Regions from separate parts of the Paenibacillus sp. PvR133 genome, predicted to be linked through region 1. Evidence: predicted binding sites of a transcription regulator. Region 1 holds the regulator's gene; the other holds the start of a gene.
The links. The regulator LexA, encoded in region 1, represses DNA repair genes until DNA is damaged. The targets are predictions, from matches to a motif close to CGAACATATGTTCG.
Positions count from the first base shown of each region.

Region 2: recA (recombinase RecA) is a predicted target of LexA. The motif match lies at 1,763-1,776, and genes of this name have one in related genera.

Region 1 covers NZ_JAFIBS010000001.1:4,518,122-4,522,572, reverse strand. Annotated here, with positions in the region: gene JOE49_RS19670 (PLAT/LH2 domain-containing protein) at 443-934, opposite strand; gene JOE49_RS19665 (hypothetical protein) at 1,632-1,772, opposite strand; gene JOE49_RS19660 (hypothetical protein) at 1,814-1,978, opposite strand; gene JOE49_RS19655 (hypothetical protein) at 2,211-2,513, opposite strand; gene lexA (transcriptional repressor LexA) at 2,788-3,414, opposite strand; gene JOE49_RS19645 (LysM peptidoglycan-binding domain-containing protein) at 3,603-3,971, shown strand; gene JOE49_RS19640 (DUF896 domain-containing protein) at 4,080-4,286, shown strand; gene JOE49_RS19635 (hypothetical protein) at 4,407-4,451, shown strand, end outside.
Region 2 covers NZ_JAFIBS010000001.1:3,536,102-3,540,552, reverse strand. Annotated here, with positions in the region: gene JOE49_RS15745 (regulatory protein RecX) at 1-435, opposite strand, end outside; gene recA (recombinase RecA) at 632-1,693, opposite strand; gene JOE49_RS15735 (competence/damage-inducible protein A) at 1,936-3,204, opposite strand; gene pgsA (CDP-diacylglycerol--glycerol-3-phosphate 3-phosphatidyltransferase) at 3,300-3,887, opposite strand; gene JOE49_RS15725 (YajQ family cyclic di-GMP-binding protein) at 4,098-4,451, opposite strand, start outside.

The DNA.
Region 1 (4,451 bases):
ACAGTATTCGCTTCTCTTTTGGCGAATACTTGGTGGATTTCCTGCCATAATAGATTTGCGCTTATTGTATTTTGTAAGATGGGGAAAGTTTCATTGAATGGGTACAATCCTTCCTAATACCTAAATTTAATCTCAGATAGGGCCTTATTAGTTTGCAACAATAACTGGTATGAGTCTTTTATTTGCGATAATACGCACGATACTTTGCACATCTTTCAGTATAGTATTAAGAAGATTCAATATACTTTTCCAGCGGTCATTTCTTAGCTTTTGTTTATATGGCAAATTTACATAACATTTTTCTCATTAGTGAGTTTATTATTAAAATTGATTCTTGAGATAGGGTTACAATTACGGCGATACAATTTTAGTAGGATTATTCATCCAAAACAAAAAGACTCTATCCAAATATCGACAGAGTCTTTTGTATGAATATTTGTTTTTAGGATGGAAAAAGTGTTTCGGAATCTGCGGAGCCGCCGTCACCAAGCCAACGGTCAGGACCTGCAAATGAGAAAGTTTTCCCGTTTCCAGATATTTTGACATTAGCGATTTTCCAACCTGGTTTATACCCAGATCCATCAGTTCTAATAGTAATTTTTCTGATGTCACCTAGGTTACTAGTGCTGATTCTTGTTGTATCGGAATCTCCTTGTTCAAAGCTACCATTGAGTGTAGCGGTAGCATAATCTCCATTAGAACCATACAGAGTTATAGAGATGTTCGAGTCTGTTCCAGCATCTTTGAGATTGGCCGTATTTACAGTAACGACATATTCAACATTAGCAAAAGGCGTAACAGACTCTATACTTCTATTTGAGTCTTGTAATGAACTATAAGTGTCACTTGTGACCTGATCTGCAAAAGAAGGTGCAGCAAAAGCTACAGATGAGATAAGCATTGCTACTGATGCTAGTAAAGATACTTTTTTCATTAAATTGTTACCACCTTTCTAGTATTTGTATTTAATGTTATACATGTGTAATGTATTTGTACATAGTTCATTGGTTGTGAAGAGAAATTTTTTTCTTGTCTTTGTTTGTTGTATTTTATCTTTATGTGTCGGATATTAGCTTTCTAATAATCATGTAAGGAGATGATTATTTAGAGAAGGATTTTTAGCGCTTATCCAGAATGAATTGTCGAGGTGACCAACATGAATCATACATATGAAGAGTTGATCGAATATCGAATTGTTTTCAGCTGCATTAAGTCAGATAAGAGCATCTGTAGTCCATCCGTTGAGTAGGATATGATGGAGCTTGTGGAATACGGTGGTGGGCAAGTGGGGCCTTATAAAATTTAAAAATAAAAAATTGAGCAACAATGCAGCAACGTACAAACCCTGGACGGATTTACAGCCAGAATACTTAAGTGAAAAAAGCTGAAACAAGTTTGAGGGCTATAGGTGTGGTCAGTTGTACACAAAGTATTTGAGTCAAGAATGCTGCTGCTTTGACTGGGTACTATTTCGCTTCTGTTTTAACCAGTGGAAGCATAGTTGAATATGTCGATGGTATTTAAAAGGAAGGCAACTGAATTTAGCAGTTCTATGGAATTTAGGAGTTGGTGTATCGTTTAACACAAAAAAAGCAGGAAGAATCCTTCCCGCTTTTGCTTGAAAACGATTATTAGCGTCTGCGTTGTCTATCATTTACGCTAAACAGATTAACAGCCAGTGCGTTACCTCTTGCACGCGCAATGGCTCTTTGAGTGGAACGGATGTTTGATCTTCTTCTTCTCAAATCACGTCTGCAATGTCTTCTGCTCATATTATCACCTCCCTTCAAAGAAATGAAGGTACGGTTAAATCTTAGTGGCGTTTATGCTTACGCTTGGCAATTTTGATATTCAAGGCATTGGTTGCTAGTGCATTTCCGCTTCCTGTTTTAGCAGCTGCGGCTTGAAAGACTTTAACGACCAGATATCTGTTTTTCCCGATGCGATGCTTATACGTTTTAACTCTATTTCTGATCATCTGCATATCTCCTTTGCTTAGTTCTGCTATATACATATGTCAATTGTGATAGTAATGTATCAGCATAAATCTATTAAAAGCAAAAAGAAGCTAGTACCTATATTCCTAATGGTTAATAAAAAAACTCATGCGAACCTGTCTCCGCCTTTTCAACTTTACGTTGTAGGAGAATGTTACAGGTCGGCATGAGTCTAATAGTGTAGATAAAGATAATAGGCAGTTAGTATGAAAATTATTTACTATTAAGAGTGTTAAGTTTTTTCTCGTAGTACACCTCTTGAGCAAGAATATGATTCAGTTGTTCAGAGAGCTGTTTATATTCTTGGCTGTCTTCTGGATAATTATTTCTTTCGAAATTCACAGCTTCGAGTTGCTTTTCTAAATACCTGAAATGGATAAGTATTTGTATGTACTGAATACGGTCGTAGGTTGTTATGTGTGAGTTCTCTTTTGCATACAAATGATCCATTGTTGGAACTACACAGCTTATGGCGATAAATATCACAACAAACGCTGAAATTATAATTTTTTTCATTTAATTCCTCCTACAGAGCTATGAGTAATTAATATACCATATTTATCTAAATCAAAGAAAGATCTATTAGTTTTACCCATGACAGTATAGCTGTACAAGATCAGTGGGAAATTATTTGAGATGGGGAGGCTGATTTTATAGTCGAAAAAATAGGAATAGGTTGCTGAAATGAAAAAATAGTTGTGAGATACATAATAGCAATACAAAACCGGCTTGCCCTAGGCAGCCGGTTTTGTATTAGTGGAAAGAATAACGGGGAAGAAAGAACGAGAAATCAGTGGAAGTCCCGGAAGAGTCCTACAACCTTGCCCAAAATGCTGACGTGTGTCAGGCGAAGCGGTTCAAAGGCTGGATTTTCAGGTTGAAGCCGGATATGATCCTTTTCTTTGTAGAAGGTTTTAACTGTAGCTTCGTCTTCATCTGTCATAGCTACAACAATATCACCATTATCAGCGGTCTGCTGCTGACGTACGATTACATAGTCTCCGTTAGCAATACCAGCTTCAATCATGCTTTCGCCTACAACAGATAACATGAATATTTTATCCTCACCAACAAAGTGTTGGGGAAGAGGAAAGTAATCTTCAATATTTTCTGTCGCCGTAATAGGAAGACCAGCGGTTACTTTGCCGACGACGGGGACACGACTAATGGAGTAATTAATCAAGTTGCTGTTATCCGATTCGTCTTGACCGAGTAACTCAATAGCCCGTGGTTTTGTAGGATCGCGGCGAATGAGTCCTTTTTTCTCTAAACGATCCAAATGACCATGAACCGTAGAACTGGAGGCTAAGCCTACAGCCTCGCCTATTTCGCGTACAGAAGGGGGGTATCCCTTTAGACGCACTTCATTGCGGATAAATTCAAGAATGGCCTGCTGGCGGCTCGAAATCTTAGACATACCGTATCAACCCCATTTAGTAACGTTTGGGAAAATTATAGCATAGAACCTCCGTTCGTACAAACATAAGTTCTAAATAATCCCTGAAAATAATTGCGAACTTTTGTTCTCTTTTCTATTGAACAAAACAAATGTTCGTGTTATATTGTGAAAACATAAGAACAAACGTTTGGAGGACACAGCCAATGATGAAATATAGCACTTATCAAAGTATTTTTCCGATGAATTTAGAAAATTTACAGGAGACTCGAAAAGAGGGTAGGGCACGTTTTATGCAGATTATTACCAATACTCTTTTACTTAAGCTTCTTATTATAGTGATTGTTGCTTGGATTGCAGGGGCAGGTGTACTTACAGTTTTCGCGGCACCTTCAGCTTCCAAGGAAGAAGTGACTAAACTGACCGTACAACCTGGGGATACGTTGTGGGAGATTGCCGCAAATCATAAACCGGAACGAATGGATACACGGGTATATATAGAAGGAATTGTGCGGATTAACGGTTTGGAGGATCGGGGAGTGCAGGCAGGTCAGGTACTCAAGCTTCCTAACTTCTGATCTATAGACTATTAGAGCTTGTCAGGGAGCGTAATACGGGAGCCTTGACAAGCTCTTTTCTACATGTCAAAGTGTATTATATCTTTGCTTTTATGGAGGGGACACAATTTGGATATAGACAGCTTGGTACAGCGCATTAATGAATTAGCGCGCAAAGCAAAATCCGAGGGTTTGACGGAAGAGGAAGCCACAGAGCGCGCCAATCTTCGGGAAATTTATTTAGGTAACATTCGCCGTAATTTTCGGCAGCAGCTTGAGACGATTGAATTTGTGGACGATGATACATCGAAAGGAAATGACGGGCTGAAGCATTAATGTTGTTAAAGTGCCCAAGCCTGCAATTTGCCTTTTGTTTTAGGTACCTTTTATGGTATCTATATAGATCAGCTTTGAGGCAATTGTTTTAATGTAATATATCTGGGAAGGAATTGAGAGATGGCCCGATCATTTGAAAGAAAAGTACGCAAAAACACAGCGCAT
Region 2 (4,451 bases), 980 kb from region 1:
CTGCCTTGCCCATTGACGGGCGTATAAATCATCATCTACGAGTTGTTCCCTATGCAGTCGGGCCATTACTTCGTCAATAACAGACTGATCCAGTTCTTTTTGCGCCAAACGCTGGGCAATTTCCTGACGTGTGCGAGGCTTTCGCCCCAAATAGCGTAGCGCAAGTACATAAGCCTGTTGCTTTTCATCTGCCAGAACGATATCTTCCAGTTCTTTTTTATCAAATGACGTTCCTTTGAACATATTGTACTTGATCATTACATCTTCTAATACAGACAGTGAATAAGGACCAAAATGTATGATATATCTTCCACGTTTGCGTCCCTGTCCCTGCTCTACCCTAGTAATCATCAATTCCTCATGATCCGGAAAAAGAGAAATCCCTTGTTGCTTATTTGCTTCCGAAGTGTATTCATCTTCATCGTCCAACTGCAATATACTTCCCTCACTTTGAAATTCACGAAAGCAGCCTTTGAACACCTGCTACGCAAAAGTTAGATTCCACTGACAAAGCAGACTCTAGTTGATGCAAAAATGCCCTGCACAACTGTGCAGGGCATCAGAATCATGCTATTCAAACGGACGGTGCCATAACCCTGGCCCCAGTTCACAAACCAGGATTCACCGAGCTTTATTCAAGCTCCAACAATTCCTGTTCTTCCTTCGCTTGCTGTGCCAACTCTTCTTCTGTAGGCGGAGCAACCGTCGTAATCAGATTGCTGGCCACCCGAATTTTTTGTTCGATCGTACTAGCAATATTCGGATTTTCCTTCAAAAATTGCTTAGCATTCTCACGTCCCTGACCAAGGCGCTCACCTTCGTAGGAATACCAGGCTCCGCTCTTGTCGACAATGTCATGCTCCGTACCGATATCGATCAGGCTACCTTCTTTGGAAATGCCCTCACCGTACATAATATCTACCTCAGCCTGACGGAAAGGAGGGGCAACTTTGTTCTTCACGACTTTAATACGTGTGCGGTTACCCACAATGTCGTTACCCATTTTCAAACTTTCAATACGACGAACATCCAAACGTACCGTAGAGTAAAACTTCAAGGCACGTCCACCTGGTGTTGTTTCAGGGTTACCGAACATAACACCTACTTTTTCACGTAGCTGGTTAATAAAAATAGCAATGGTTTTCGACTTATTAATGGCTCCAGAAAGCTTACGCAATGCCTGAGACATCAAACGTGCTTGAAGACCAACGTGGGAATCTCCCATTTCGCCTTCAATCTCTGCCTTGGGCACAAGTGCCGCTACGGAGTCAACAACTACAATGTCTACTGCTCCACTACGTACAAGAGCTTCGGCAATCTCAAGCGCCTGCTCTCCTGTATCTGGTTGCGATAGTAACAACTCATCAATATTGACACCCAGCTTGCTTGCATACGACGGATCAAGCGCATGCTCGGCGTCGATAAAGGCGGCTTGTCCGCCTGTTTTTTGCACCTCTGCGATAGCGTGAAGAGCTACTGTCGTTTTACCGGATGATTCCGGTCCGTATATTTCAATAACCCGGCCTCTTGGAAAGCCGCCCGTTCCTAACGCAATATCCAAAGCAATCGAACCACTGGGGATCGTTTCCACTTGCATGTGGGTAGACTCACCCAACTTCATAATGGAACCTTTACCAAATTGCTTTTCTATTTGACGGAGCGCCATATCCAGCGCAGCACGACGATCTGACAATAAACTCACATCCTTCATTGTTTGTACTTTAATAATACCTTGTTTTGACACGCTTGCCAAGCATTTTTTCGAACATACATTCGTTTTTTTTGTTCACACAGCTCTCTTCTACAATTACACCTGTCTCTTAAAACAAAAAAAGAACCGCTGGCAAAAGGCTTTGCAACGGTTCTTCCGATAAGATAATTATATCATGAATATCTATCTAAAACAACTCTACGACCCACACTGTACATAGATGTTTAAGAGAGTTTCTCGTTCTCTACCAGCCTGCGCCACAATCTGTACAGGATTGCTTTGACTGATCGCAGTCGGATTGTTTCACGGTTACCACTCATTCTCAGTTCATGTACTTCCGTTTCCTTGTCGCGTTCAGCAATGCCAATATACACCAAACCGACTGGCTTCCGTTCGGAATACCCAGGCCCGGCAACACCAGTAACTGAAAGTCCAAAATCGCTGTCCATGATCATTCTCGCCTGCTCTGCAAGCACAAGGGCTACTTCCTTACTCACTGCACCTGGCGCTTGATCCCCTTCCAAATAATCATAAGGCACGTTGAGTAATTTCATCTTCATTTCATTGGAATAGCACACGATGCCACCTTGAAACATAACAGCACTGCCAGGTATAGAAGTGATGTGTTCCATCAGCATTCCACCTGTACAGCTTTCTGCCGCACTCACAGTGAGCCCGCGTTTGGCCATTAGATCTACGATAACCTTCTCCAGCGTAACATCTTCACTTGCATACATATATTCCGAAAGACGCTGCTGAATTTCTACTTCCGTAGCCGTCAGCTTAATTAGTGCTTCACTTTCGCTGGCCGCCTTGGTGGATATACGGATCGTGACTTCCCCTTCCTTGGCATAAGGAGCAATCGTGGGGTCTGTCTGGGATTGGATCAGATCTAACAAATGGGTTTCAAGAGCTGACTCACCGATCCCTGCAAATTTTAGCATTTTTGAATAAATTGGCATTTCCTCACCGCTCAATGCCTGCTGAAGCAACCAAGGTTTCGCTTGGTTTGCAAACATGGGTTTGAGTTCCTTAGGCGGTCCAGGCAAAACTACATAAAATTTACCGTCCTGTGCAATTGCGTCGCCCACAGCTAGCCCTGTCTCATTTTCAAGCGGAGTAGCGCCTTCAATAGAAAGCGCCTGCCGGCGGTTATTCTCGGTCATTTCTACCCCACGGTTACGGAAAAACTGATCTAGCTTGTCCATTGCAAGACGATCTATGTGCAATTTTCGCCCCAATACAGACGCTATCGCATCTTTCGTCAAATCATCCTGAGTCGGTCCCAGACCACCGGAAAACAAAATAATATCCGCACGCTTCTGAGCAATTCTTATCGCTTCCTGAAGCCGATCTATGTTATCGCCAACTACAGTCTGAAAATATACATCGATTCCGATTGTAGCCAACTCCTGTGACAAATATTGAGCATTTGTATTCACTATTTGTCCGAGCAATAACTCTGTACCTACTGCAATTATTTCAGCTTTCATCAATTCTTCCTCCTGTACTGCGAATATTATGGGAATTATGTAAAGAAACAGCAATAAGTTTAGTCCCTATTGCTGTTTCCATAAAATTTATCCTGTTAAACTTTGGAGGAGCTCAGCAAGTGGATATTTTTCACAAAATAATCAATACCCGAATAAATGGTGATCAACACCGCTGCCCATATCGCTATTAAATCAAACGGGATACCAAGAAAAACAAACGGGAAATTATTAATGAGCAACGCTACAATAGCAACGATCTGGATGATCGTCTTCAATTTGCCCCAATTGCTTGCAGCAACCACAGAACCATCCAGTAAGGCAATCTGACGCAGACCCGTAACCGCAAACTCACGGCTAACAATCACAACGACAATCCACGAATCAATTTTCCCCATTTCTACCAAGGAAACCAAAATGGCGGTTACCAAAAGCTTATCAGCAAGGGGGTCCAACAGCTTGCCCAAATTGGTGACCATATTATTTTTACGTGCCAAATATCCGTCAAGACCATCCGTGCTGGCTGCTACAAGGAAAATGATAGCCGCAATCAGCTGATTATACGGCAGCTTGAAAGCTCCGATCTCAATCGGCGGCGGATAAAAATCAAAGTCCACCAGCAAAGCCAGCATCATCACCGGAATAAGGCAAATCCGCGTTATTGTAATTCTGTTGGGTAAATTCACAACACACTCTCCCCTGATTATCGTACTTGATTACAAATGGCAGTTTTCGGATTAAATTCAATCCTATGTAAATCGCTATCAACGAGCGCTATACACCTAAATTGTCTGCATTTTCGTTACAAGTATAATATGGCGCAAAACGCATGTCAAAATAACCTGCCGCACATCAAGCAACGTTTTTTCCTACAAAATGTATGAGGGAAAACGGCTTTATTTCATGTTTGTAAATTGAAGCTCCAATGGCAAATCAGCTTTACGCAGCAATTGAATGATCGCCTGTAAATCATCCCTGTTTTTTCCGGTCACTCGGATTTGATCACCTTGAATCTGACTTTTAACTTTTAGCTTGGAGTCCCGAATAAGAATGTTAATTTTCTTGGCATTATCCTGATCAATTCCCTGCTTAAGCGAAAGACGCTGACGCACTGAACCTAAAGAGGCGGGTTCCAATTTGCCATACTCCACATTTTTAAGGGACAGACCTCGTTTGGCCATTTTAGATTGCAAAATATCAATCACCGCATTCAGCTTGTATTCGTCTTCCGATGCAATCGTAAGAGCTTC